One region of the Billgrantia hypersalina genome, then DNA from elsewhere that is predicted to be linked to it. Evidence: predicted binding sites of a transcription regulator. Region 1 holds the regulator's gene; the other holds the start of a gene.
The links. The regulator sigma-54, encoded in region 1, starts transcription at its own class of promoters, with help from an activator protein. The targets are predictions, from matches to a motif close to TGGCACNNNNNTTGCTNT.
Positions count from the first base shown of each region.

Region 2: ACOJCM_RS04375 (amino acid ABC transporter substrate-binding protein) is a predicted target of sigma-54. The motif match lies at 1,993-2,010, and genes of this name have one in related genera.

Region 1 is NZ_JBMIQI010000018.1:624,531-627,711, reverse strand. It holds gene ptsN (PTS IIA-like nitrogen regulatory protein PtsN) at 1-436, opposite strand, end outside; gene hpf (ribosome hibernation-promoting factor, HPF/YfiA family) at 443-751, opposite strand; gene ACOJCM_RS17445 (RNA polymerase factor sigma-54) at 860-2,278, opposite strand; gene lptB (LPS export ABC transporter ATP-binding protein) at 2,434-3,159, opposite strand; gene lptA (lipopolysaccharide transport periplasmic protein LptA) at 3,167-3,181, opposite strand, start outside.
Region 2 is NZ_JBMIQI010000007.1:64,420-67,600, forward strand. It holds gene ACOJCM_RS04370 (amino acid ABC transporter permease) at 1-791, opposite strand, end outside; gene ACOJCM_RS04375 (amino acid ABC transporter substrate-binding protein) at 903-1,931, opposite strand; gene ACOJCM_RS04380 (amino acid ABC transporter substrate-binding protein) at 2,106-3,128, opposite strand.

The sequences.
Region 1 (3,181 bases):
GGCCCTGGTGAAGTTCACGCTGGCTTTTGCACTTGCGCAGCCGCGCACGTGTTTCGGAATCGTTCATTACGCTGGCAACCTGACTCAGCAGCGACAGATGCGTGTCGTCGGCTTCCTCGGGTACCAGCAGCACGAAGACCAGGTCCACCGGCTCGCCGTCGATGGCATCGAAGTCGATGGGCTCGGCCAGCTTGAGGAAGGCGGCTACCGGGCTATGGCAGTGAGGGTTGCGCGCATGCGGAATAGCCACGCCATTGCCGATGCCGGTGCTACCCAACCGCTCGCGACCGATCAACCTGCCGAAGACCTCCTGGCTGTCGAGGCTCGGGGTGTTCTGCGCAATGAAAGTGCTGAAGAACTCCAGCACCCGCTTTTTGCTGCCCCCGGGAACGTCGAACAGGGCACGCTCCGGGGGCAGGATGGTTTCCAGTGTCATGGCGTCTCAGCGAATGCCGGCGCCCTGGGCGCGGGCCTGGGCCTTTTCCTTGTGTTTGACCAATTGGCGGTCGAGCTTGTCGGTCAGCGCATCGATGGCGGCGTACATGTCGGGATCGGAAGCTTCGGCGTGCAGATCGGCACCGGCGGCGTGCAGCGTACAGGCGGCCTGTTGGCGCTCCTTCTCGATGGAGAGGGTGACCTGAACATTGGTGATATTGTCGTAATGTCGCTGGACGCGGTTCAGCTTTTCGCTCACATAGTCACGCAGCGAATCGGTCAGCTCAACATGATGGCCGGTGATGTTGACTTGCATGACAAGCTCCTTCGTCCTTCGTGTGGTAGTACGATTGTAACCCTTTTTGCCTCCCTGCAAACCCCTCCGAACGAAGGCCTTGCCCGGCGTCAACGCTTCGCTCTGGGCTCAGCGAAAACGCTTGCGTTCGCTCGAGGAAGGGATTCCCAGTGCTTCACGATACTTGGCAACGGTCCGGCGTGCCACCTGTATGCCATCGTCGGCCAGCAGTTCCACCAAGCGGCTGTCGGAGAGCGGCTTGCGTGGCGGTTCGTCGGCGATCAGCTTGCGAATTCGGGCGCGGATGGCCGTGCTTGAGTGAGCATCGCCGTCACCGTTGCCGCCGACCTGGCTGGAAAAGAAGTACTTCAACTCGAAGACGCCACGGGGCGTGTGGATGAACTTCTGTGTCGTCACCCGAGAGATCGTCGACTCGTGCATGTCGACCGCCTGGCCGATGTCCGCCAGCACCAGCGGTTTCATGGCTTCCTCGCCCTGTTCGAGGAAGTCGATCTGGCGTGCCATGATTTCGCGCCCGACGCGCAGCAGCGTATCGTTGCGGCTCGCCAGGCTCTTCATGAGCCAGCGTGCCTCCTGCAGGTGATCCTTGAGAAACTGGTTGTCCTGGCTCTTGTCCGCGCGCCGCACCAGGGCAACGTAGTCGGGCTGGATGCGCAGCCGCGGAAGCGCCTCTGCATTGAGCTCCACACGCCAGCCCGACTCATCGTGATAGGCGATCAGGTCCGGCGTGATGTAATTGCTGCCGACCTCGGCATAGGCGCTGCCCGGGCGCGGGTCCAGCGAGCGCACCAGGGCGATGACATCGTCGAGTGACTCGTCGTCAAGCCCCAGGCGGCGCTTGAGCAGGCGGCGATCATCGGCTGCCAGTGCCTCGAGGAATTGTCGAACCAGGCGCCGCGCCTGAGGTAGCAGAGGCGTATCGTCGGGCAGCGTGGCCAACTGCAACATCAGGCATTCGCGCAGGTCGCGAGCGAAGACGCCGGTAGGCTCGAACTGTTGCAGGCGCAGTAGTATCTGCTCGACTTCACGGGTCGGCAGCCCTTCGAGCCCCTGCTGGCGCAGCCCGTCGCGAATCTCCTCCAGCGGTTGGGCCAGATAGCCCGTGCCGTCGACCGCATCGATCAGGCTTTCAGCGATCTGGCGCTGGCGTTCGTTCAGATCGGTCATCGCCAATTGCCAGATCAGGTGGCCGGCGAGTGTCTGCCCCGACGCCTGGCGTTCGAAATCCGGTCCTTCACCGCTACTGCCTGAGTTCATGGCATGATCGGGATAGGTATCCGTCCAGTCGCTGTCGGTAGACAGTTCGCTGGGGATTTCACTGGCCCAGTCGTCGCTCTCGGCTTGGCCGACCGCTTGTTCGCCAAAGCCGTCGTCAAGCTCCAGCATGGGATTGGACTCGAGCGCCTGCTGTATCTCCTGACGCAGGTCGAGTGTCGAGAGCTGCAGCAGGGCGATAGCCTGCTGCAGTTGCGGTGTCATGGTCAGCTGGGTGCCGACCCGTAGTTGCAAGGATGCTTTCATGGCCATGAGGATAACGGGCTCATCTGCCGGGGAAGCTCTACCCTAGACCGCCGGGCGATGACTTGCAAGGATAAGCTCTGCAATAAGCATGCCATCGGCAATATTCATGCCTTTACAGTATATGCGCTTGCCGATCAAGAGGTTGCTCAGAGAAAAAGTGGCTATAGCCGAAAATCTTCACCCAGGTACACCTCCCGCACCCGCCGGTTGGCCAGAATGGCCTCGGCGTCCCCGTCGGCAATGATCTGGCCGTCGCCGACGATATAGGCGGAATCACAGATGTCGAGTGTCTCGCGTACGTTGTGGTCGGTGATCAGTACACCGATATTGCGAGCCTTGAGCTGTCGTATGATGCTCTTGATCTCGCCAACCGAGATCGGATCGACCCCGGCGAAGGGTTCATCGAGCAGGATGAACGCCGGCTCGGTTGCCAACGCTCTGGCGATCTCGACCCGTCGTCTCTCGCCGCCCGACAAGCTCATGCCCAGGTTGTCGCGGATGTGAGTGACGTGGAAGTCTTCCAGCAGCTGCTCGAGTCTCGCATGCCGGCCTCGGCGATCCAGGTCCCTGCGTGTTTCCAGAATGGCCATGATGTTGTCGGCTACCGACAGCTTGCGAAATATCGATGCCTCCTGGGGCAGGTAGCCGATGCCTGCCCGGGCTCGCTCGTGCATGGCGCTGCGCGAGAGATCCAGGTCGTCGATGAAGACCTCGCCGGCGTCCGCCTTGACCAGGCCCACGATCATATAGAACGAGGTGGTCTTGCCGGCCCCGTTGGGGCCAAGCAGACCCACCACCGAGCCCTGCTGGATGGAGAGGCTGATGTCGTGCACCACGCGGCGCCGCTTGTAGCTCTTGGCCAGATGATGAGCTTTCAGGGTTTTCATCGCCATTTCAGCGCTCCGGCTG
Region 2 (3,181 bases), on a different contig from region 1:
AATTCGGGGATCACCGTAAAGCCGCCGCGGAAGTTGAATCCGCGCAGCTCCGGCACCTCCCAGGTCACAGGCACGCCGGTCACCACCAGTACCAGCAGCGGCAGGCCGACGATCAGCGCCAGCGATATCCAGCCCGCCGGCAGGCGACGGCCGGTGGCCTCGTGACGACGCTTGTTCCATATCACCAGCGCGATGCTGGCCACGATGGCCACCGCAAACGCCAGCGGGATCAGACCGAAACCGGAAAGAAACTGCGGCTCGGGCAGGTAGAGGCCGCGCACGTTGAGAAAAGCCACCTCGCCGAGCGACAGGCTGTCGCGCGCCGCCGGCATGGAGCGCAAGACGGCGAAGTACCAGAAAAAGATCTGCAGCAGCAGCGGAATATTGCGGAAGATCTCGATATAGCCGCTGGCCAGCCGTGCGATAAGCCAGTTGGGCGACAGCCGGGCGATACCGACGATGAAGCCGATGAGCGTGGCCGCCAGGATCCCCAGCGCGGACACCAGCAGGGTATTGAGCAGGCCTACCACGAAGGTACGGCCGTAGGTGCTCTGCGAGGAGTAGTCGATCAGGCTCTGGACGATGCCGAAGCCGGAGGTATTGGTCAGAAAGCCGAAGCCGGTGGTAATGCCGCGGGCCGCGAGGTTGGCCTGGGTATTGCCGACGATGTAGAGCAGGAAGACGGCGACAGCGGCAACCAACAGGATCTGAAAGGTCAGCGCGCGCTTGGCGCGGTCGCGCCAGAACGGCGGTTTAGGGCCCACGGAAGGGGCCTTGGGTCGAACGGACATGAAGGGACTCTCCGCCTGGATCCGTCAAGCAGTTGTCGAGCCCCGACCCGGGGTGTCCGGGTCGGGGCACAGTTGGATCGAGGCACTCAAGCGGTGTCTCGGGCGGTTCGATCAGCGGATCGGCGGAGCGTACTGGATGCCGCCTTCGGTCCACAGCGCGTTGACGCCACGCTCGATTTCGAGCGGAGAGTCCATGCCCACGTTGCGGTCGTAGCTCTCGCCGTAGTTGCCCACCTGCTTGATGATTTTGTAAGCCCAGTCGGCCTCGAGGCCCATGGCTTCGCCGTAGTTGCCGTCACGGCCGAGCAGGCGCGCGATGTCGGGGTTGTCCGACTCGAGCATCTCGTCGACGTTCTCGCTGGTGATGCCGTACTCTTCGGCGTTGAGCATGGCGAACAGCGACCACTTGACGATGTTGAACCACTTGTCGTCACCCTGGCGTACTACCGGGCCCAGCGGTTCCTTGGAGATGACCTCGGGCAGGATCATCGACTGGTCCGGGTCGGAGAGCTGAATGCGCAGTGCCGCCAGCTGCGAGGTGTCGGAGGTCAGCACGTCGCAGCGGCCGGCCTCGTAACCGCCCACGGTCTGCTCGGAAGTGTCGAAGACGATGGGGTCGAACTCCATGCCGTTGGCGCGGAAGTAGTCGGCCACGTTGAGCTCGGTGGTGGTACCGGACTGCACGCAGATGGCCGCGCCGTCGAGTTCCTCGGCGCTGGAGATGCCCAGCTCCTTGTTGATCATGAAGCCGATGCCGTCGTAGAAGGTCACGCCGGTGAAGTTCAGGCCCAGGGTGGTGTCGCGGGTGGTGGTCCAGGTGGTGTTGCGCGAAAGCACGTCGACCTCGCCCGACTGCAGCGCGGTGAAGCGCTCCACGGCGTTGAGTGAAACGTAGCGTACCGCTTCCGAGTCACCGAACACGGCGGCCGCCACGGCGCGGCAGACGTCGACGTCCAGGCCCTGCCACTCACCTTCGTCATCCGGTGCGGAGAAGCCCGGCAGACCGTCGCTGACGCCGCACTGCACGGCGCCGCGCTCACGCGTCTCGTCCAGGGTATCGGCCGAAGCCATGGCGGTGGTGCCCAGAGCCAGAGCCGCTGCGGAAGTGAGCAATAGCCACTTGTTCTTGTTGTCGCGCATGGAAGATCCCTCGTCGTATGTTGTGTCTTGGTGAATCATGCCTGGGCATGTGCCCAGCACCTTAGCAAGGTTTATTCCAATACGGGGATAGCGCAGGCAAAACACTTATTCAACGCTGCCGCGCAAGGCGATCCGCCCTGAGCCAGTGCCCCGTTCTGGTGCACCCGGCACGCCTCAGCGCACCGGTGGCGCATAGTGTAGACCGCCCTCGGTCCACAGGGCGTTCTGACCGCGTTCGATATCGAACGCCGAACCCGCACCGACATTGCGTTCGAAAACCTCGCCGTAGTTCCCGACCTGCTTGACGATCTGGTAGGCCCAGTCGGCCTCGAGACCCATGGCTTCGCCGTAGTTGCCGTCACGACCGAGCAGGCGCGCGATGTCGGGGTTGTCCGATTCGAGCATGTCCTCGACGTTCTCGCTGGTGATGCCATACTCTTCGGCATTGAGCATAGCGAACAGCGACCACTTGACGATATTGAACCATTGGTCGTCGCCCTGCCGCACCGCCGGCCCCAGAGGCTCCTTGGAGATGATCTCGGGCAGCACCTCGGCACTCTCGGGATCGTCCAGCTGCATGCGCTGGGCGTAGAGCTGGGAGGCATCGGAGCTGAGCACGTCGCAGCGCCCCGCCTCGAAGCCGTTGATGGACTGCTCGGGCGAATCGAAAACCACCGCCTCATAGGTCATGCCGTTGGCGCGAAAATAGTCCGCCAGGTTGAGTTCGCTGGTGGTTCCCGACTGGGTGCATACCGCTGCGCCATCCAGTTCCAGGGCGCTCTGCACGCCAAGGTCGCTTGCCACCAGGAATGCCTGGCCGTCGTAGTAGCTGATGCCGGTGAAGTTGATCCCCAGGGTGGTATCGCGGGACGACGTCCAGGTGGTGGTGCGCGACAGGACGTCAACCTCGCCCGACTGCAGGGCGGTGAAACGCTCCACCGAATCCAGCGGCACGAAGTGGACCTTGCCGGCATCGCCCAGCACCGCGGCGGCGATCGCCCGGCAGACATCGGTATCCAGCCCCCGATAGGTTTCCTCATCGTCCAGCGCCGAGAAGCCCGGCTGGGCGGCATTCACGCCGCAGCGCACCTGATCCTGCTGGCGGACGTCGTCCAGCGTGGTCGCCTGGGCCAGACCGATGCCGCCGAACATCAGCGCCGCCGGTGCCAGCCAGGCCAATTTGTTGTGTTGGATCATGTCGTTCCCTCGTTGTCAGTCTTCGAGAAGGCCCGATAGGCCTCGCTTATGAT